DNA from 3 places in the Erwinia sp. L03-1 genome. Region 1 is predicted to be linked to each of the others. Evidence: predicted binding sites of a transcription regulator. Region 1 holds the regulator's gene; each other region holds the start of a gene.
What was found. The regulator CRP, encoded in region 1, controls carbon source genes, mostly activating them, when cyclic AMP is high. The targets are predictions, from matches to a motif close to ATGTGANNNNNNTCACAT.
Positions count from the first base shown of each region.

Region 1 (7,547 bases):
GCACCGCTGACAAAGACAGCGCCACCAGCCAGTTCTTTATCAACGTTGCCGATAACGCTTTTCTCGATCATGGTCAGCGTGACTTTGGCTACGCGGTATTTGGTAAAGTCGTCAAAGGTCAGGATGTGGCAGACAAAATTTCTCAGGTTCAGTCACAGAACGTCGGCCCTTATCAGAATGTGCCGGTTAAGCCTGTCGTTATCCTTTCAGCTAAAGTGCTGCCTTAACGGTTTCGACACGCGTTCTGCATTCCCTCCCGCCCGCGTTCTCAGGGCGGTAAGCGCGGCCTTACGGCCGCGTTTTGCTATCCAGAGCAAAGTGATAAACGGACAGGGTGAAAATGCGTAGAATAGCGGCGTCTTCATCCGGCCCGGAGCCTCCATGCTGCTGCTTATTGATAATTACGACTCTTTCACCTGGAATCTCTACCAGTATTTCTGCGAGCTGGGGATAGACGTGTGTGTCCAGCGCAATGATGCGATGACGTTAGCGCAAATTGACGCGCTGCGTCCGCAGCATCTGGTTATCTCTCCCGGCCCCTGTACGCCCAACGAAGCGGGTATTTCCCTGGCGGCCATTCGTCATTTTGCCGGCAGGATACCGATCTTAGGCGTCTGCCTGGGGCATCAGGCCATTGCCCAGGCGTTTGGTGGTCGGGTTGTTCGCGCCCGCCAGGTGATGCACGGCAAAACGTCACCGATTGAACACCGTGACGGCGGCGTGTTTGCCGGACTGAATCATCCCCTGACCGTCACGCGCTACCATTCACTGATTGTTGAGCAGGCATCGCTGCCCGCGGAATTTGAGGTGACGGCCTGGACGCTGCGTAACGGCCAGCCCGATGAAATTATGGGACTTCGCCATCGTGAGCTGCGGCTGGAAGGGGTGCAATTCCATCCGGAAAGCATTCTTAGCGAGCAGGGACATCAGCTGCTGGAGAATTTCCTTAAGCCGTAAATTAAGTTGCCTTTGAGTGGTTTTTTATGCATATTTTGTGACTAATATTTCACTTTAATGCAACGAGAAAAATGGGGTCACCGATGGCAGCGGACAAATCAGCGGTAACGCGCGCGACGTTTGATGAGGTTATTTTGCCTGTTTATGCACCCGCGCAGTTTGTGCCGGTCAGGGGCAAAGGCAGCCGCGTCTGGGATCAGCAGGGCAAAGAGTATATCGATTTTTCCGGTGGTATCGCGGTGACCGCGCTGGGCCACTGCCACCCTGCGCTGGTTGAGGCGTTAAAAACCCAGGGCGAGACCCTGTGGCACACCAGCAATGTCTACACCAATGAGCCTGCGCTGCGTCTGGCCAGCAAGCTGATTGCCGCCACCTTTGCCGACCGCGTCTTTTTTGCTAACTCCGGTGCAGAAGCCAATGAAGCCGCCTTTAAGCTGGCGCGCTACTATGCTGCCAAACGCCACTCGCCCTATAAAAGTAAAATTATCGCCTTTCATAACGCCTTTCATGGTCGCACGCTGTTCACCGTCTCCGTCGGCGGGCAGCCGAAATATTCCGATGGCTTCGGGCCTAAACCTGCCGATATCGTCCATGTTCCCTTTAACGATCTCGCTGCGGTGAAAGCGGTCATTGACGACCATACCTGCGCTATCGTAGTGGAACCGATCCAGGGCGAGGGCGGAGTGATGCCCGCTACCCAGGCATTTATGCAGGGGCTGCGCGAACTGTGCGATAAACATCAGGCGCTGCTGGTGCTGGATGAAGTGCAGAGCGGCATGGGCCGCAGCGGCAAGCTGTTTGCCTGTGAGCACTATGGCGTGGTGCCTGATATCCTCACCACTGCCAAAGCCCTGGGCGGCGGCTTCCCGGTCAGCGCGATGCTCACCACCGATGAGATAGCGTCAACCATGTCGCCGGGCGTCCATGGCACCACCTATGGCGGTAATCCGCTGGCCTGCGCCGTGGCAGAGGCCGCGCTGGATATCATCAACACCGAATCGGTGCTGAGCGGTGTGGAAGCGCGTCGCGAGCAGTTTGTTGCGGCGCTAACCGCGCTGGACGCTAAGCGGCCGCTCTTCAGTGATATCCGGGGCAAGGGGCTGCTGATCGGGGCCGCACTCAGGCCGGAGCATGCCGGTAAGGCGCGGGATATTCTTCATGCCGCAGCGGCTGAAGGGGTGATGGTCCTTAACGCCGGAACGGACGTGCTGCGCTTTGCGCCTTCGCTGGTGATTGAGCCTGCCGATATTGAAGAGGGCATGGCCCGCTTTGCCAGGGCGGTAGAAACAGCGCTATTCTGACGGCATGATGCATGGAGGGAGCATGATGCATCATGCATGGAGCATGGAGCATGGAGCATGGAGCAGTAAGCAGGAAGGGAGATTATTGGATGGCTGAAAACCCCGCGTTATGCTTGCCTGCTCTCCTCCCGCTTCTCGCTGTGCGTTCTGCCTTTCGTTTTAGGCGCTTTTTTTAAGCGGCGTGACAGCCAGCGTCCGTGATGCGGCCGGTCGCGCCAGGCCAGCGAAGAGATGGTATGCATAATCCTGAGGTGATCGAGTATCTGCCTCAGGTGTCGCTCCAGAATCGTTATCGGTCCCTGTTCAAACTCTCCCTGTAAATCCTCCAGCACGTTGGTATCCGAGCCGGGACCATCATACTCCAGCCGCTGCTGGCAGCGCTGAAGGGCGATTTCACAGCTTTGCAGGTAGCGCTCGGCCAGCGCCGGAGTGAGCATCGTATGTTCACGGGCGAGGATGGTCATCGCGTTGATATGCTCGACAATAAACTGACTGTGCGTCACCCACAGCTTCATGTCTGCCAAATAGTTTGAATCAAACCCCGGTTCCTGCATGGCCTGATTAAGCGAGTTGAACACCGCATTATGCGCCTGGTTGGCGCGCATACGCTGGTAAGCCAGCCTGACCGGATCCTGCTCGCTGCCAAGCAGCATTTGCAGCGCATCCTGGTAGGTGCCCAGCGCGTCGTGGGCATTTTGCCGCAGCAGCCCGCTTTGCCACTGGGGCCACAGCCAGATCATGCCGCCAAAGGCAATCATGCATCCCATCAGCGTATCCATCAGCCGTGGCAGCAGGAAGTCAGCGCCGTTCAGCGAGAGCAGCTGGAGCGAGTACACGGCGGTGACGGTAAAACCAATCATCGCCCAGCCGTAGAACTTGCGGATAACCAGGTAGCTGACCAGCGTGATAACCAGCATTATCGACAGCACCATCGCCTCAGGCGCGTGGAGGCGCAGGGCGACGGCGGCGATAATCAACCCGGCCAGCGTACCGAGTGCACGGTGCTGGATGCGTACGCGGGTGGCGCTGTAGCCATTCTGGCTGACAAACATCACCGTCATCAGGATCCAGTAGGGCTTGGGCAGGTCGAAGAACATCGCCAGGGTACTGGCGAAAGTGAGCATCACGGCAAAGCGGGCGGCGGTGCGCAGGGCGGCAGACTTCAGCGACAGATAGCTTTTGCAGGCGGCCAGCAGCGGCAGGCGGCGCTGGCGATCGGCCATCAGGTCGCGCTGATATAAAGGGCGCTGCGTGCGCAGGACGCGCGCAATGCGGCTGAAGTGGTAGTAGCAGAACTGTCCCACCGGATTATCCCGGCTTCGACGGGCGATTTTTTCAAGTGCGCCGAGCGGCTTGTCCATCACAAAGCGCTCCGGCAGCCGGTGGTAAAGAATATCATCGGCCAGCTCCCGCAGTCGTGCGGCGATGGTTTGCGCGTTCCAGCGAATGACCGCTTCAGCATGGCTTTTTTCGACCAGCTTCTGCACCTCTTCAGGCTGATGCAGGCTGACGGAGATATGCTCCTGCAAATCCAGCGCGACCTGAAACGCGCGGATGAGACGTTTATGATGGCTGTCGCGGTTGGCGGCCAGCATATGCATCTGCTGATAGCAGATGCCGATCAGATCGACGGCTTTTTGCTGGCGGGCCAGCAGCGGCGGCAGGGCTTTATCAGGATCGGTCAGACGGGTGAGCAGGGTATATTTGGCTTCACAATAGTCGGCCAGCTCGCGGTACAGCAGGCTGAGGGTTTCGCGCATCGGCTGCTCTTTCCACAGCCAGAACCAGAACCAGTTGAACACCCCGTACCAGATCGTCCCCAGCACGTAGAGCAGGGGCGGCTCCCATATCGGCATGCGGCCGGCCAGACTCAGGGTGAAGATGGCGGCGATAAGCGATCCGGGCAGCAGCCTGGCATGCAGTGGGCTGATTTCACCCGTGACGCCCAGCAGCATTGCCATAGCAAACAGAATCGCAGGCAGGGGAACGCTGTGCTCACCCAGGTACTGGATCAGAAAGCTACTAAAGGCAAACAGGCTTCCGCCCACGATAAGGCGTTTGAAAAAGCGCTTATGCGGCGTATCCAGACCGGCGTTATTGCAGCACGCGGGCACCAGGGAGAACAGCAGTCCCTTTTGCAGATCGCCCAACAGCCATCCAATCGCTACCGGTAAACAGAGCACCAGCGTCTGACGCAGGGCATAGTTAACCTCAGGATGATAAATCAGTCTGCGCCACATCGCTCCATACCAATAAAAAAGGCGCAACGGGAGGTTGCGCCGGGGGGATCAGAGCCGGTTAGCGCGTGCCATAAACTACGATAGTTTTACCGTGTGCGGAGATCAGATTCTGATCTTCCAGCATTTTGAGTATGCGGCCCACGGTTTCGCGCGAGCAGCCCACAATCTGACCAATTTCCTGGCGGGTGATTTTGATCTGCATCCCATCCGGGTGAGTCATTGCATCCGGCTGCTTAGCCAGATTTAGTAGCGTCTGCGCGATGCGACCCGTCACATCGAGGAAAGCTAAATTCCCCACTTTCTCAGACGTCACCTGCAGGCGACGAGCCATCTGCGAAGAGAGTCGCATCAGAATATCAGGGTTAACCTGAATAAGCTGACGGAATTTCTTATAGGATATTTCAGCCACTTCACAGGCGGTTTTCGCCCTGACCCATGCGCTACGCTCCTGACCCTCTTCAAACAGGCCAAGTTCACCGATAAAGTCGCCCTGGTTGAGGTAAGAGAGGATCATCTCTTTGCCTTCCTCATCCTTAATGAGCACCGCGACTGAACCTTTCACGATGTAGTAAAGCGTTTCCGCTTTCTCACCCTGGTGAATTAGCGTGCTTTTGGATGGATACTTATGAATATGGCAATGTGACAGGAACCATTCAAGAGTCGGGTCTGTTTGCGGTTTGCCGAGAACCATTCGCGATTATCCTCTGTTGTCATCATGCCTAAACACAGGGGCAGAGTTCCCTGTCAGGCGTTGAAATAGTGACGCGTTTCCCATCAGGGAAATTATCCCGAACCCTGTCGCAGGCCTGGGTCGTTATGTTGTGCCGTTTCGTCATGCTTGTAGAGTACGAACGAAATTATTACAGCTTTGTTTGTAGCACAGCTTGGAACGAGTGTCTTGTGTTGTCTCGCTTCAGCATAGTGTGAAAATTGTCGCATTGCCGTTTTTGTTGCCGAAGCGTAATCTGGCGTTAACTGAATGACTTAGAGGGATTTGTTATGCAAGCACGTGTTAAATGGGTAGAAGGGCTCACGTTTTTGGGAGAATCCTCATCCGGGCACCAGATTTTAATGGACGGCAATGCGGGCGATAAGGCACCCAGCCCAATGGAAATGGTTCTGATGGCGGCCGGCGGGTGTAGTGCCATCGACGTGGTGTCAATCCTGCAAAAGGGGCGCCATGACGTGGCTGACTGCGAGGTCAAACTGACTTCCGAACGCCGGGAAGAAGCACCCCGTCTGTTCACCCATATCAACCTGCACTTTATTGTTAGCGGTAAGGGCCTGGAGGAGAAAGCCGTTTCCCGCGCCGTCGACCTGTCGGCAGAAAAGTATTGCTCCGTTGCCCTGATGCTGGGCAAAGGCGTTGAAATCACCCACAGCTTTGAAGCGATCGAAATTTAACATTCCATTAGCCCCAGCCTGTGGGGCTAATGCGCAGTGGCCCGGACTATTTTTTTCTCTGGGGCTTAACGCACGGTGTCTCAGACTATCTTTTTCCCCTCAATCAGACGCCTGACCAGCGGCCCCATTATCAGCTCCATCGCCAGCCCCATTTTGCCGCCCGGCACCACCAGCGTATTGATCTGAGAGATAAACGCGCCCTGCAGCATCGACAGGAGATAGGGGAAATCAATATCCTCCAGCGCCTGAAAGTGGATAACCACAAAGCTTTCATCAAGCGATGGGATACCGCGTGCCGCAAACGGATTGGAGGTATCCACCGTAGGTACGCGCTGAAAGTTGATGTGGGTGCGCGAAAACTGCGGGGTAATATAGTTGATGTAGTCCTCCATCGAGCGTACCACGGAGTCCATCACCGCCTCGCGGGAGTGCCCCCGCTCGCTGGTGTCGCGGACCAGCTTTTGGATCCACTCAAGGTTGACGATCGGTACCACGCCGACCAGCAGATCGACATTCTCCGCAACGTTATGCTGCGGCGTCATTACGCCACCGTGTAAACCTTCATAGAACAGCACGTCAGTCGGCTCGGGCAGCGGCTGCCAGGGCGTAAAGGTGCCCGGCACCTGGTTCCAGGGTACCGCTTCATCGTAGGTATGCAGGTATTTACGCGACTGGCCGCTACCGCTGCGGCCATATTCGGCAAACGTATGCTCCAGCAGGGCAAAATCGTTAGCCTCGGGGCCGAAATAGCTGATATGGCGGCCCATATCACGCGCTTTACGAATAGCCATATCCATTTCAGGACGCGTAAAGCGGTGGAAGCTGTCACCTTCAACTTCAGCGGCATGGAGGTTTAGCTGCTGAAAAATTTTGCGGAAGGCCAGGCTGGTAGTCGTGGTTCCCGCACCGCTGGAACCCGTTACGGCAATCACAGGATGTTTGGCTGACATGGCTAACGACTCTCTGAGAAAAACGCATCAAGGCGGCATTGGTAACACGATTTGCGTCCGGGTGTCACGCCCGGTCACGATCGCTAACCGGTAATCCTGCCGCGCGGCATAATATTCACCGTCTCGTGGAGTTCGGACCAGACCAGTACGGCTTCACCACTGATAAGCTGACGGCGTACGTCCTCCACTTTCTGCGTCAGCGAGCGCTCCTGCTCGCCGTAGTCGGTGCCTTCTCTCAGCACGAAAGATTCGATCAGGTTATCCAGCGTCTCTGCGTCCAGCTCTTTCCAGGGAATAATCACGTTAGTTGTCCAGCCAGGTTGAAAGCCATTCGGGGATACGCTGCTCCAGCCACATTTCCGGGTTGCGCAGGGTCCCCCCAACAAATCCTACATGACCGCCGTGCCGGGTGAGCTGATACTCCACCGACGGGGGCAGCAGGTCAGGCGCGGGGATCACCTCATCAGTCATAAAAGGGTCGTCCCGGGCATGAATAATCAGTAGCGGCTTGCGTACGCCGGGCAGCAGCGGCATGGCGCTACAGCGTTGATAATAGTCCGTCGCGTCAAGAAAGCCATGGGCAGGCGCGGTGATGGCGTTATCGAAGTCACGCAGCGTTTTTAATGCTTCCAGCCCGGGCAGGTCAACCGGCAGCGTACCCGGCCATGCACGTAGCTTTCGCCCGGCATTTTGCT
Region 1 is NZ_CM178762.1:349,059-356,605, forward strand. Features, by position in the region: gene ppiA (peptidylprolyl isomerase A) at 1-227, shown strand, start outside; gene AC4PCC_RS01520 (aminodeoxychorismate synthase component II) at 382-957, shown strand; gene argD (bifunctional acetylornithine/succinyldiaminopimelate transaminase) at 1,041-2,258, shown strand; gene AC4PCC_RS01530 (YccS/YhfK family putative transporter) at 2,366-4,498, opposite strand; gene crp (cAMP-activated global transcriptional regulator CRP) at 4,557-5,189, opposite strand; gene AC4PCC_RS01540 (OsmC family protein) at 5,498-5,902, shown strand; gene AC4PCC_RS01545 (phosphoribulokinase) at 5,983-6,852, opposite strand; gene AC4PCC_RS01550 (YheU family protein) at 6,936-7,154, opposite strand; gene AC4PCC_RS01555 (hydrolase) at 7,156-7,547, opposite strand, start outside.

Region 2 (7,547 bases), 960 kb from region 1:
ATACGCTCATTGATGCGGCGGATAACGCGCTCAACAATCAGATTACGCTCGCTGGTCGTCAGCCGCGCAGTGCGCATGTCTTCCGGAATATCCAGCGGCAGATAAAGCGACGGCAATACCAGCTGGACGGCTTCGTCCCACGGGTTATCGGTGCCGTGTCCATACCAGATCCCGGCGGCGGAAAAGCGGCTGACCGACCAGCGCAGCATGTCCTGAATGGTGTGCAGTTCCCTGACTGCCTCATCAACGAAAATTTTGTCCAACGTGCCCTCCACAGGCCTGGCGACTCTCTGGCCGCTAGTTTGCCATGAAGCGCAGCTAAATTCAGCGCAGCAGCGTGAAAAAGCTGACATTTGTTTTCAGATGGCAAAAGTCAGGTAGACTGGAGGTATTATTGCAGCGGATTCAGGATAAACCGCGTCCAACTCAGCGGGATTACGGCAGAAAATGAGTAAAAATAAACCTCTCAGCACCGAGGACCTGGCCCTGTTTCGTGGGCTGATGACTGGAACGCGTCAGCTGGCCCAGGATACGATCGTCCATAAGCCGGTGCGCAAAAAGATAAGCGAGGTGCCACAGCGGCGCCTGCTGTCAGAGCAAATTGACGCCAGTCACTACTTTTCAGATGAGTTCCAGCCGCTGCTGGCCGAAGAGGGTCCGGTACGTTATGTACGCAGCGACGTCAGCCACTACGAGCTGAAAAAGCTGCGTCGGGGTGATTACACGCCGGAGATTTTCCTGGATCTGCATGGTCTGACGCAGAAGCAGGCTAAATCAGAGCTGGGCGCGCTGATTGCCGCCTGCCGCCGCGAGCACATCTTTTGTGCCAGCGTGATGCATGGGCATGGTAAACACGTGCTTAAGCAGCAGACGCCGCTGTGGCTGGCGCAGCATCCGATGGTCACAGCCTTTCACCAGGCGCCAAAGATGTTCGGCGGCGATGCCGCACTGCTGGTATTGATTGAGATCGAAGAGTGGCAGCCGCCCGAACTTCTCTGAGCGGCGCGGGGCTGGGCTGCCGAAGACTACATCGCTTTTGCCAGCTTGGATGGGCTAACCTGCCAGACAAGCGTTCCGCAGTCTTTATCTGCATTGTATTCAATGGAGGCGATAGCTGAGGTAGCGAACATGGGCGGTGCTTCCTGGGGACAAAGCTCGGAGACGAGATAGCCCACCAGCGGCAGATGGGAGATAACCAGCGCGGAGTGCACGCCCTCTTTTGCCAGTGCCTGGAGGTAGCAGGCGACCAGCGCCGGATCGCCGCCAGGCGTCAGCTCCGGCAACACATCCTGCCCGTCCGGCAGCGGCAGCGCCTCGCGCACCGTCGCCAGCGTTTGCTGAGCGCGTAAATAGGGACTCACCAGCACCCGCTCAATATCCACCTTCTGGTCATTGAGCCAGACAGCCATCTGGCGTGACTCATCGCAGCCGCAATGAGTGAGAGGTCTTACTGAATCACTGGCCGCATCGAGCGCCGCGTCGCCGTGACGCATAATGAAAACTTGCATAATGCACCGCTGTTGTTAAACAAAAACGCCGGAAAACACAGCTCTCCGACTCTTCATTCTGTGAATGAACGCTGTGTTGTACCCTAATGCCTTAATGCGAGTCAACCGATTGTTTACTAAATGAGCGCTTTGCAGAATAGGCCCATTATCCCCCTTCTGAGAGCAAAAATCTAACCCGCTGAATCGGCATAGCTATTTAATTCCTCCCCATCGGGCCAGAATTTTGCCCGACTCAGGGCCATTTCGCGCAGCCGTTCGCAGGGGGTAAATCGCTCACCGTGCACCTGTGTCAACCGCTCCAGGGTCCGCACCACCTCTTCCGCACCGAGCCTGTCCATGTAGCGGAAAGGCCCCCCCAGGAAGGGTGGAAAGCCGACGCCAAACAGGGCGCCGATATCGCCATCGCGGGGGGAACGGATCACCTGTTCATCCAGCGTCCTCGCCGCTTCATTCAGCATCATCATCACGCAGCGCTGGGCAATATTTTCAGGGCTGAGGTGTGCCCGGGGGGTGAGGTTAAGCAGCCTGTAGATGTCGGGATCGGCCCGTTTTTTTCTGCTCAACCGGCGGCCGTCATACAGATAGAAGCCCCGGCCGTTTTTTCGACCTTTACGATCGTCATTCAGGATTGCCTCTACCGCTGCGGGCGCGCTGAAACGCTCTCCCCATGCCTCGGTCAAAATGGGCAGAATATGCGTACCGATATCAATGCCTACCTCATCAAGGAGCTGGATGGGGCCGACCGGAAAGCCAAACTGCACCAGCGCGTTATCTATCGCCTCTGTCGGCTCTCCTGACAGCAGGCAGTGCAGCGCTTCATTTATATAGGGCGCCAGAATGCGGTTAACGTAAAAACCCGCGCGATCCGCCACAACAATTGGCGTTTTGCCCAGTTTTTTCGCCAGCGCGACGGTAGTGGCAACCGTTTCGGCACCGGTCCCCGCATGCGGGATCACCTCAACCAGCGGCATTTTGTCAACCGGGCTGAAAAAGTGCAGGCCAATAATGTTTTCCGGCCGCTGCGCCCCGGCAGCGATATCGCCGATGGGAATAGAGGAGGTATTCGAGGCAAATACCGTTTTCGGGCCGCAGTGCGCCTCAACCTCCGCCACCATCTCCTGCTTCAGGGGCAGCGCTTCAAACACCGCCTCCAGCACCACGTCACGCCGGGAGAACCCGGAGAAATCAGTACTGCCCGTGATAAGCGCCATCTGCTGCTGTCGCTCGGCCGGGCTGATTCGCCGCTGACTGACCTGTTTCGTCAGGCGATCCCAGCTGTATTTCATCGCGTGGTTAATGCCCGCGCCGTTGATATCTTTGATACGCACCGGCAGCCTGCCGCGCGAGGCCACGACGCGGGCGATCCCGCCGCCCATCAGCCCACCGCCCAGTACGCCGACTCTGCCGATCTCATAAGGCTGCGCGTCCGCTCCCGGCTCCTTTTTCATTTCGCTGGTGGCGAAGAAAATACTGCGCAGCGCGGCGGACTCCGGCGTCATCGCCAGCTGACCAAAGGCTTTGGCTTCCGCCTCATAGCCGCTACCGCTGCCGTGCTGCAGGCCGATACGCACCACGGAGAGGATTTTGTCGGTGGCCGGATAGTTACCCCGGGTTTTGGCCCGGATCTGTCTGCCGGCGATGGCAAAAAGTAAGGCCCGCCCGGCAGGCGCATTAAGCAGCCGCTGGCGCAGCGGCAGCGCTTTTTTCAGCGTCCTCCCCTGCAATACCCGATTTACCGCCGTATCCAGCAGGACAGACTGCGGCACCACCTCATCAACCAGCCCCATTTTCAGCGCCTGACGGGCACGCAGAGTTTTGCCGCTGAGGATCAGATCCAGCGCGGCGGAAGTACCGACAAGCCGGGGTAGCCGCTGCGTGCCGCCCGATCCGGGTAGCAGGCCCAGCTGAACCTCCGGCAGGCCAAGACGGGTTTTATCATCCAGGGTGCAGACGCGCTGATTGCAGGCCAGCGCCAGTTCAAGACCGCCCCCAAGGCAGGCGCCGTGGATCGCTGCCACCACCGGCACCGGCAGCGCGGCAATCTCCGCCATCACCTTTTGCCCTTCCCGCGCCAGCGTTTCAGCCTCTCCCGCCGTTTTACATCCGGCGATCATTGCAATATCGGCCCCGGCGATAAACGAGTCCGGCTTACCTGAAATAAGTACTATCCCGGCCAGCTGTGGATTTTCGCGGGCACGGGCAATAATCTCGCGGATTTGGCTGGCAAACTCTGCCCTGAGCGTATTCACCTTCTCGCCGGGAACGTCCAGAGCGATCACCGCCACGTTGTCGGTGCGCATGGTTAGCGTGAACGCCGTTGGATTTTCCATCACTCTGCCTCCAAAACCATTGCGGCACCCAGGCCCCCGGCCGCACAGGCGGTGACCAGGCCCAGGCCGCCTCCGCGTCTGCGCAGCTCATTCAGCGTCTGGGTGATCATCCGCGCACCGGTCGCCGCAAAAGGGTGACCATAGGCAATCGATCCGCCCAGCACGTTGAATTTTTCGTCATCCACTTCCCCCAGCGCCTGGGGTCTGTTCAGAATATCGCGGGCAAAACGCGGGTCCGCAAACATTTTTAAATTGGCCAGCGTCTGTGCGGCAAAGGCTTCGTGCATATCAATCAGCGTCAGATCGCCGAGTGTAACGCCTGCGCGATCCAGCGCCAGCGGTGAGGCCCAGGCCGGGCCCAGTAGCATGTCGTGGCGCACATCAATAGCGGTAAAGGCATAGCTGCGCAGGTAGCCAAGCGGTGTAATGCCCAGCGATTTTGCCCGCGATTCGCTCATCAGTACCACCGCGGCGGCACCGTCGGTGAGCGGCGTGCTGTTAGCGGCGGTCACCGTGCCATGGCGGCGATCGAAAGCAGGCCGCAGCTTTGCATAATCCGCAAGGCTTGAATTCAACCGCACATTATTGTCCTGCGCAAACGGAGCGTGCCAGGGCGGTACACAGGCGGTCATCACCTCACCGCTCAGCCTGCCCTCCTGCCATGCCTGCGCCGCTCGCTGATGTGAGCGATGCGCCAGCGCATCCTGCTGCTCGCGGGTAATCGCATGGCTTTTTGCCATCTGTTCGGCGGTATCGCCCATCCGCAGTCCGGTAGAGTATTCCGCTACGGCGGGAGGAACGGGCAGCAAATCGCGCGGCCGGAGCTGGCTGATTAGCTTCATTTTTTGCGAAAAGTGCCTGGCCTTGCTGAGGTCCACCAGCACCCTGCCCAGCTTTTTGCTCACGCCGATGGGCAGAACCGAAGAGGAATCGGCTCCGCCCGCAATACCCGCCTGAATATGCCCCACCATCAGGCTTTCCGCGACGCTGGCTACCGCCTGAAAGCTGGTCGCACAGGCGCGGCTGACGCTCCAGGCGTCAGTATGGACGCTCATCCCGGTGCCGAGGACGATTTCCCGCGCAATGTTGGGGGCCTCCGGCATCTGCACCACCTGACCAAAAACCAGCAGCTCAATTACCTCAGGAGGAAAGTCGCTGCGCGCGAGCAGTTCGCTAATCAGCATCTGGCCCAGCGCCACGGCCGGAATGCCGTGAAGCGCGGTCGCCTGCCGGGCAAAGGGAGTGCGTAATCCGTGAGTAATGGCGATGCGATCGCCGCTGCGCGTTAGCAAAGGTAGCGCTTTGCTCATTCTTATCACCTGTTAAAGGGTCGCGGGCATCATTGCCAAAGAGGTCAGACCTCTAATGTTAACAAGGATTTTACAAGGTGCACGGAGGGAGGGATAAAAATGAGAGGAAACACACGCTTTGTGCCCCGGTGAGCAGGCGACAGCGGCTCACCGGCACGAAGAACTTAACGCAGGCCGAGCTGGAAGATCATGGTTTCAGCCTGGCAGCTAAAGGTAAAGTCTGCGTCCAGGCGCACGCCCTCTGGCGCTTCGCTATAGCGGCTGGTGATAACACAGGGTTCGGATTCAATGCTGCGGGCTTTTTCCGTCAGCTGGGCCAGCATAGCCGCGGCCTGCTGTTGATCGTTATACAGCTGACTCCAGCTTGCCGTGCAGTCGGTGTTATCCATGATAGTGCCAACGTCAACACAACAGCAGGCCGCGGTTTCATTGGCGCTGCATTTATTAATGGAATGCGTCATAGGATCTCCAGTTATCTGCCTCAGGGCAGCGCGTAATTAATTGTCTGCGCCGAGTTTACGCCTCTCTTTCAGGATTGTCTGACGCCAGCCTGAATTAACGGCGTTTAGTGATGAATATCACAGTTAAATTTGATCTAACGCAAACTGAGGCGCCCTGAAACGTTATCCGGCGGTATTTGTAATAGAGATCTCTTTTTTATGATCATTTCTGCAATATCTATAAAACAATATTGCTACTTAGACACAGGTCGGACCTATACTGTGGCACTGGTCTGATTTGTGAGCCGTATATCAGCCCCTACAATTCGCGATCCCCTGTTACGTTATGTAACAGAGCTTAATAAAAAATCCCGATAATGAGGTTGTGGTCATGAACCATAAATCCCTGTTTAATAAGTCTTCTCTTGCGGTGGCAGTCGCAATTATCTCGTCAAACGTTTCAGCAGCCGGCTTTCAGCTTAACGAGTTTTCCGCTATTGGTCTGGGACGCGCCTATTCTGGTGAAGGCGCAATGGGGGATACCGCCGCCTCTGCCAGCCGTAATCCCGCCACAATGGCGCTGATGGATCGGCCCATGTTTTCCGTCGGTGCGGTATTTATTGACCCTGATGTCTCGGTTGACGGTAATAGCCCCACGGGCCGCAGCCTGAATGCCAATAATATTGCCCCCACCCAGTGGGTGCCGAATATTCATTATGTTCAGCCGCTCAACGATAGCTGGTGGCTCGGCGCCTCCGCCACCTCCAATTATGGTCTGGCAACGGAATATAATAGCGATTACACGGCAGGCCCCTACGCCGGTAAAACCGATTTACAGACCGTTAATCTTAATTTAAGCACGGCTTATCGCCTGAATGAACATTTCAGCTTCGGCGTGGGCTTTGATGCCGTTTATGCCCGTGCCAAAATTGAGCGCTATGCGGGTGAAACCGGTTCAGCGCTTGGACTCCCTGCGGATACGCAGATCGCCCGCTTAAAAGGGGATGAGTGGGGCTATGGCTGGAACGCAGGCATTCTTTATGAAGTGGATAAGGATAACCGCTTTGGCTTTACCTATCGTTCTGAAGTGAAAGTCGATTTTGATGGCGACTACAAGAGCAGCGTGCCGGGCTATCTCAATCCCATTAATCAGGCGCTGAATCTCGGCCTGCCTTACGGCACCAACGGCAATACCATTCCCGGCTCGCTGAGCCTGGATTTGCCGGAAATGTGGGAAGTCTCCGGCTATCATAAAGTCGCCCCGCAATGGGCCGTCCACTACAGTCTGGCTTATACCAGCTGGAGCCAGTTTCAGCAGTTGAAAGCGACCGGCAACGGCGGCCAAACGCTGTTCTATAAAGATGAAGGTTTCAAAGATGCTTACCGTATCGCGCTGGGCACCTCCTACTTCTACGACGAGAACTGGACGTTCCGCACCGGTATTGCCTTTGATGACAGCCCGGTTCCTGCCGATAAGCGTTCAATCTCCATTCCCGATCAGGATCGCCTGTGGCTGAGCGCGGGTGCCTCCTACGCCTTCACGCCGGATGCCTCTGTCGACGTTGGCGTCTCCTATATGCATGGCCAGCACGTCACGGTTGAAGAAGGACCTTACACCTTCAACTCTACCGGCAGGGCCTGGCTGTACGGCGCAAACTTTAACTACAAGTTCTGATTTAACCTTTCAGCAGACGAAGTCAGTCGGGGGGAGAACGCGCTTCTCCCCTGCTCCCTGTGCTCAACGCGCGTCAATTTAAAGTGGGACCTTCACCGATGCGCGGTTCAGGCAATCCGTCAAGAGGGGCGCGACAAGGAACGGTCGGGGAGTTTCCTCTGCCGTTCCACTGCCGCTGCGCGGGAGGGTTTAGTTAGCGTCGATATCGTTGAGATCGCCCTGAATCGCCGAGGCGTTCGGATTTTCCTGCGGGATCAGCTTGCCGTCGCTGGCCAGGAAATCGT
Region 2 is NZ_CM178762.1:1,309,590-1,317,136, reverse strand. Features, by position in the region: gene prmB (50S ribosomal protein L3 N(5)-glutamine methyltransferase) at 1-263, opposite strand, end outside; gene smrB (endonuclease SmrB) at 448-999, shown strand; gene sixA (phosphohistidine phosphatase SixA) at 1,026-1,508, opposite strand; gene fadJ (fatty acid oxidation complex subunit alpha FadJ) at 1,679-3,838, opposite strand; gene fadI (acetyl-CoA C-acyltransferase FadI) at 3,838-5,148, opposite strand; gene AC4PCC_RS06110 (YfcZ/YiiS family protein) at 5,313-5,609, opposite strand; gene fadL (long-chain fatty acid transporter FadL) at 5,980-7,263, shown strand; gene mlaA (phospholipid-binding lipoprotein MlaA) at 7,453-7,547, opposite strand, start outside.
Region 2: a site for CRP is predicted at 5,715-5,732, ahead of AC4PCC_RS06110 (YfcZ/YiiS family protein). Genes of this name have one in related genera too.

Region 3 (7,547 bases), 920 kb from region 1:
AAGGCGTCTTATATCTGTTAAAAAAGATGCCATGGTCCTACCAGGACAGAATTTATTATTTCCATAAATTTAGAAAGTTACCTAACATTCGCCAGCCGAAGTTATTTAATGAGAAGGTTTTATATCGTAAATTTATCACCGGGGACTACGTTCGTTATGGGATCCTATCGGATAAAATTCTTGTGAGAGACTATATTTCAAAAACCATCGGCGAAGAGTATCTCATTCCGCTGCTGTATGAAACGGCCGATCCCATTACGCTGCTGGGACTTAAATCATTAAAAAATACCGTTATCAAACCGAACCACGGCTCCGGTATGGTAGAAATCTTTCTGGATGAGCCGGACTGCATCCAGAAACAGCTGTTGATTAAACGCTGTGAAGAGTGGCTAAGTCGTGATTTCTCGCATGAAGCACGCGAGATCCACTATCGTTACATCAAGCCCAGGATTCTGGTGGAGCAGTATGTGGGCGACGGCAAGTTCGCTGCTATTGACTACAAGTTTCATATGTTCAATAAAAAAGACGGCAATTATGAGTACGTGCTGCAGGTGATTTACAACCGCATCGGCAACTCGCCGCTCTCTATGAACTTTTACGTCAACAATCTTAGCCACTGCTTCTACAAGATCCGCGATACGGGCCTGGATATCAGCAGCGATCGGGAGACGCTCGAGAAGGCTCTGGAGTTAAGTAAGAAGCTGGCGAGTGACTTCGATTATGTTCGCGTTGACTGGTACATCAGTGAGGGCCAGATCTACTTTGGCGAGCTGACTTTCACCCCGGGCGCGGGGATGGTCACCGGACTGGAACAGGGGCTGGATAAAATGATGGGTGATATGTGGCTCCAGGAGCGTAAATCTGCCGCGCTGCCGCGGGCGCATCGCCCGGAAGAGACAGCGCCTCTACCTGCTGTATTTAAGAAGATCTGATGATGTGGTTAAGGTAAACGGTGAGCCGCCTGTTACTCAGAATTTGCGGCTCACGGGGGCGGTTAAGGCATGGGGTAATCGGCGGGCGTGTGGCTCATTACGTCGATGAAGACATCTTTAGTGACGTGCCAAAAATTTTGTAGATTGCTCATGCTTAGCGTCATGCCCAGCAGGCCGGTTACAAACCAGCAGGACATGCCGATCCCGATGCCGGTAAAGATAAAGGCCATTGCGTTATGGCTGCTTTTACGGCACCTGACGTTAAATGTGCTGGCCAGAAACATCATCACAGCACTCACCAGTTCCCATCTCATCAATATCAGGCTTGTGGTTAAGGTTCCCATATCTCGTTCAAACTCCGCGAATAACTGCCCTGACAATAGGTAGTGGCATCACGCGATTTGGACGAAGGGTTGCCAGGATAAGCCCTTAGTCGAAGCTGACCCAGAGGTCATATAAGTGTGACGACGGTCACATTATATCACTCGTTTTTAAAATTTGAATAATTTTTAGGCATTAAAGCAGGCTATTGCTGTGATATCCCATGCCAGCACTGCAGTCAAAGGCATAGCTGGTCTGACGGGTCAGCGACTGGCGGCGCATGCTATGGCGGTAAGCGGTAGGCGTCAGGGAAAACTGGCGGCGGAAGACGCGGGAAAATGTCTGCTGCGAATCATAGCCATACTGCATCGCAATATCAAAAACCGACCGCTGCGTCTTACGAAGCGCTTCAGCGGCCAGCGTTAACCTGCGCTCACGAATATATCCCCCCAGCGTCTGTTTGGTCACGGCGCGAAACATCCGCTGCAGATGCCATTTTGAATAGCCCGATTTAGCGGCGACGTCATCAATTGACAGGGTTTTGTCGAGATTATTCTCAATCCAGTCGGTCAGTGTGTGGATGATGTTGTCATGCATACGTCTTTTCTCCCTGGTTCAGCTGCGCTGTCAGCCCCGGATGGGTAAATTGCGCCAGAAACGATGTCGCCTTCTCAATGGCCGCTGAGTATAATTCCTTAAGTTAACTTGAGGTAAAGGGCAAAATGAAAAAAAATCTCCACGGCGCGAACAAGCGTGAACTGACACCAGGCGATGTGGCACAGCGCTGTGGCGTCGCCGTATCAGCGCTCCATTTCTATGAAAGTAAAGGATTAATCAGCAGCTTTCGCAATCCGGGAAATCAGCGGCGCTATAACCGCGACGTACTGCGACGGGTCGCAATTGTTAAAATTGCCCAGCGCATCGGTATACCTCTGGCAACCATTGGTGAGCATCTGCTGCAATTTCCACCGGGAAAAAGGATGTCGCCTAAGGACTGGCGAGGCCTGACCGAACGCTGGCGGCAAGAGCTGGATCGACGTATCGCGACGCTGACCCGACTGCGCGACGACCTGGATGGCTGCATCGGCTGCGGCTGCCTGTCTATGGCCGACTGCCCTTTGCGCAACCCTGATGACCGCCTTGGCGAACGGGGGACCGGTGCGATCCTGCTGGAGCCGACGAACGAGCCATAAGGTCTATACTCAACGCTTCGCAATCACTATAAGGCCAGCCCATGATTACCGTTCACCATCTGAATAACTCCCGCTCACAGCGCGTACTCTGGATGCTGGAGGAGCTTGACGTTGCGTATGAAATCAAACGCTATCAGCGAGAAGCGTCGATGCTGGCACCCGAGGCGCTAAAAAAAGTGCATCCGCTGGGCAAATCTCCGGTTATTACCGATGGCGATCGGGTTATTGCGGAATCCGGCGCGATCCTTGAGTACCTTGCAGAACGCTATGATAGCGAAAACCGACTAAAACCTGTTGATGATGACGCGCGTCTTCAGGCTCGTTACTGGCTGCACTACGCCGAAGGATCGCTGATGCCGCTGCTGGTAATGAAGCTGATCTTTGGCCGGATGGGGAAACCGCCGGTGCCCTGGCTGTTACGCCCGATTGGTGGCGCATTCGGCAAGGGGGTGCAAAAGGCGTATCTCGATAAACAGCTGACCACGCATCGGGAATTCATTGAGCAGCACCTGAGCCATAATGCATGGTTTGCCGGTACGCAGATAAGTATTGCCGATGTGCAAATGAGCTTTCCGCTACAGGCGCTTTCGGCGCGTGGCGGGGCGGAAAACTCACCGGCTATTCAGGCATGGTTAAGCAAAGTGCAGGCCCGAAGCGCCTGGCAGCGCGCCCTGCAACAGGGCGGCGAAGTCAACCTCGGCTAAATCTTCCCCTGAAATTAGCATGAGCGGCGCAGGTGGCTTCCTGCGTCACCCTGTCATAAGAAAGTGCTATTAGAGCGCGTTATGCCGGGTGGGTAGAGTCACCCTGGTGGCTAACTGAGCAGGGTGACCGCCCTGACGACCCTGTCGGCGTAAATATATGCGCGATCGGAGTTGAATCTGCGGCATTAAAGGCTGGATAATCGTTTGCCTTTTAAAACAATGCGGCTTTTTGCGTGGCGTAGTTAACGTTTCCCTTTTTTTCCGATCGCCGCCTCTGAGGGGGCTTTTGCGATCTGTGAACATAGCGGCCCAGGATGTAAACGTTGAACCCGGTTGAGCTTCCTGCACCACGCATTGATAAATCATAAAAATTTTCAGGGGATTTTCACTATGTCGACTCCTTCACAACCGGCGCGCGGAACGTTAGATGCCTGGTTTAAGATCTCAGCGCGAGGAAGCTCCGTTCGTCAGGAGATTCTGGCGGGCCTCACCACCTTCCTTGCTATGGTTTATTCGGTGATTGTGGTGCCGTCTATGCTGGGCAAGGCCGGTTTCCCACCCGCGGCGGTATTTGTTTCAACCTGTCTGGTCGCTGGTTTTGGTTCGCTGATTATGGGAATGTGGGCCAATCTGCCCATGGCTATTGGCTGCGCAATTTCACTGACGGCCTTTACCGCTTTTAGCCTGGTGCTGGGTCAGCATATCAGCGTGCCGGTGGCGCTGGGGGCAGTATTCCTGATGGGGATCCTCTTTACCATCATTTCAGCGACCGGTATTCGGGCCTGGATCCTGCGTAACCTGCCGATGGGTGTGGCACATGGGACAGGCGTCGGCATTGGGCTTTTCCTTCTGCTGATCGCGGCCGACGGCGTAGGCCTGGTCGTGAAGAACCCCGCACCGGGCTTACCGGTGGCGCTGGGTGATTTCGCCTCTTTTCCGGTGATTATGTCGTTACTGGGGCTTGCAGTCATTTTTGGGCTGGAGAAGCTGCGCGTGCCGGGCGGTATTCTGCTGACCATCATTGGTATTTCCGTTATCGGGCTTATTTTCGATCCGGCAGTGAAATACCAGGGGCTGTTTGCACTACCCAGCCTGCACGATGCACAGGGAAATTCGCTGGTTTTCAGCCTGGATATTCTGGGGGCGCTCAAACCTGCGGTGCTGCCAAGCGTGCTGGCGCTGGTCATGACGGCCGTATTTGACGCCACCGGCACCATCCGCGCCGTAGCCGGACAGGCTAACCTGCTGGATAAAGATAATCAGATTATCAGCGGCGGCAAAGCGCTGACCACGGACTCCGTCAGCAGTATTTTTGCGGGTCTGGTGGGCGCTTCTCCAGCGGCTGTCTATATTGAATCGGCGGCGGGTACGGCGGCGGGTGGCAAAACGGGCCTGACGGCAATCGTGGTGGGCATCCTGTTTCTGCTGATCCTGTTCCTTTCTCCCCTGGCGTATCTGGTGCCTGGCTATGCGACGGCACCGGCACTGATGTATGTTGGCCTGCTGATGCTTAGCAACGTTTCAAAAATTGATTTTGAAGACTTTGTTGATGCGATGTCCGGGCTGCTGGCTGCGGTATTTATCGTTCTGACCTGTAACATCGTTACCGGTATTATGCTCGGCTTTGGTTCGCTGGTTGTCGGTCGGATTTTTGCCGGTGAGTGGCGCAGGTTGAACCCAGGTACGGTGATTATTGCCATCGCACTGGTGGCCTTCTATGCGGGCGGCTGGGCCATCTGATGCCTCGCGGGGCCGTTAATACGGCCCGTTAACTTTTCAGGTTATTCTGCGTCGATAGCGCACATCCTGTTTTTAAACCATTTAATTTTTTGTTTTACTATTGCAGCGAACAAGCTGATTTAATCGATTGGATCACGTGTAAAACCCAGGAAGCCGTTTAAGGAAAGCATGGAAATCTTTTTTACTATCCTCATATTAACGCTGGTGGTGTCGCTGTCTGGCGTCGCTGCCCGCATCATTCCCTTTCAAATTCCGCTGCCGCTGGTACAGATAGCGATGGGGGCGCTGCTTGCCTGGCCTACGTTCGGGCTGCATGTAGACTTCGACCCCGAACTGTTTTTGGTGCTGTTTATCCCGCCGCTGCTCTTTGCCGACGGTTGGAAGACGCCAACCAGCGAGTTCCTGCATCACGGACGCGAAATTATCGGTCTGGCGCTGGTGCTGGTGCTGATCACCGTGGTGGGTATTGGCTATCTGATTTACTGGCTGGTGCCGGGTATTCCCCTGCTGGGTGCCTTTGCCCTGGCGGCAGTACTTTCGCCCACCGATGCCGTGGCATTATCCGGCATTGTCGGAGAAGGGCGCATCCCGAAAAAAATTATGTCAATCCTGCAGGGTGAGGCGCTGATGAACGACGCGTCTGGCCTGGTGTCACTGAAGTTTGCCGTTGCGGTCGCGATGGGAACGATGGTGTTTACCGTGTCGGGCGCCACCCTTGAGTTCTGCAAGGTCGCGATTGGTGGTCTGCTGGCCGGGATCGCAATCTGCTGGCTGTATGGTAAGTCGCTGCGCCTGTTCAGCCGCTGGAGCGGGGACGACCCGGCAACCCAGACCGTGCTGCTGCTGCTGCTTCCCTTTGCCTCTTACCTGATTGCGGAACACATTGGCGTATCCGGTATCCTGGCCGCCGTCGCGGCGGGTATGACAATCACCCGCTCTGGCATTATCCGTCAGGCCCCGCTTGCTATGCGTCTGCGTGCTAACAGCGTCTGGCAGATGCTGGAATTTGTCTTTAACGGCATGGTCTTCCTGATGCTGGGTCTGCAACTGCCGGGTATCCTTGATACCTCGGTAAGCCAGGCGAAGGCTGATCCTAACGTCGAGTTGTGGATGCTGTTTGCCTCAGTAGTGATGATTTATGGCGCACTGATGATAGTGCGTTTTAGCTGGCTGTGGATGATGCAGTTAATCAGTAAGCGCGTGCTTAAAAAGAGCCCGATGGAATTCAGCAGCTATTCGCTGCGTGAGCTGTTAATTGCCTCATTTGCGGGCGTACGCGGTGCCATTACGCTGGCCGGTGTACTCTCCATTCCGCTCTACCTGACCAATGGGGATGCCTATCCTGCTCGCTATGAGTTGATATTCCTCGCGACTGGCGTGATCCTGCTGTCCCTGCTGGTGGGTGTAGTGCTGCTGCCCCTGCTGCTGCGTGGCATTCCCGGCATGGACAAAACGGCGCATCGACATGAAGTGCAAATGGCGCGCGCGGTTATGGCGGGTACGGCGATTGAAAGCCTGCATAAAATGGAGGAGCGTCTGATTGCCGACACCGAAGAGAACATTGACGTTGAACTGCTGAAAGAGGTGAGTTCGCGGGTGATTGGCAATATGCGCCGCCGGGTGGATGGTAAAGAGGATTTAGAGCGGGCGCTGTTTGCCGAAAATCTTGAACGCCGCTTCCGCCTGACTGCGCTTCGTGCGGAGCGCGGGGAGCTTTATCATCTGCGTGCGACGCAAAAAATCAGCAACGAGACCATGCAGAAACTGCTGCACGATCTTGACCTGCTGGAAACGCTCCTTATCGAGAAAGAAGAGTAGCCATCGCCCCCGCGGACTATCAGGGTTCGCGGGGGTATTCTATATTCGTTCGTCCCATTATCCTTTCTCCCTACCATTTATCCGTTCATCCGTTCATCCGTTCATCCGTTCATCCGTTCATCCGTTCATCCGTTCATCCGTTCATCCGTTCATCCTTTCATCCAGTTATCCATTTATCCATTTATCCATTTATCCATTTATCCAGTTATCCATTTATCCATTTATCCATTTATCCATTCTCCATATCCATTCATCCTGCATCCATTTATCCGCGTTTGTTTAGCCGTGATCTTAACCGTGGCCTGTTTCATTTTAGTACGCTGCCGGTAGTGATATCGTCATTTCGCCTCGCCTCGCCCCTTCGCCTTAAACGCTCTATAATCCTGGCGGTCAGGATGACCATATAGAAAAAGAGGGTAATGACGTGTCGGAAAGGAATTCGAAGGGCGGGAAGAGAGTCACCCAGACGCCACACGATCTGGTGTTCAAGCAATTTCTTACTCATCCCGAAACCGCGCGGGATTTTATGCAGCTGCATTTGCCGACGGAGCTACAGGCGCTCTGCGACTTCAGTACCCTTAAGCTGGAGTCAGGAAGCTTTGTTGAGGAGAGCCTGCGCCCCTATTTCAGTGACGTCCTTTACAGCCTGAAAGCCAGCACCGGGGATGCCTGGATCCACGTTCTGATTGAACACCAGTCCACGCCTGATAAGCATATGGCCTTTCGGCTACTCCGCTATGCTGTGGCAGCCATGCAGCGCCATCTTGATGCCGGCAATAAGAAGCTGCCGCTGGTTATTCCGGTGCTGTTCTATACCGGCAGGCGGAGCCCCTATCCTT
Region 3 is NZ_CM178762.1:4,287,950-4,295,496, reverse strand. Features, by position in the region: gene AC4PCC_RS19705 (ATP-grasp fold amidoligase family protein) at 1-932, shown strand, start outside; gene AC4PCC_RS19700 (YjcB family protein) at 995-1,276, opposite strand; gene soxS (superoxide response transcriptional regulator SoxS) at 1,449-1,850, opposite strand; gene soxR (redox-sensitive transcriptional activator SoxR) at 1,976-2,446, shown strand; gene AC4PCC_RS19685 (glutathione S-transferase family protein) at 2,488-3,150, shown strand; gene AC4PCC_RS19680 (NCS2 family permease) at 3,541-4,890, shown strand; gene AC4PCC_RS19675 (Na+/H+ antiporter) at 5,059-6,708, shown strand; gene AC4PCC_RS19670 (Rpn family recombination-promoting nuclease/putative transposase) at 7,133-7,547, shown strand, end outside.
Region 3: a site for CRP is predicted at 1,392-1,409, ahead of AC4PCC_RS19700 (YjcB family protein). Genes of this name have one in related genera too.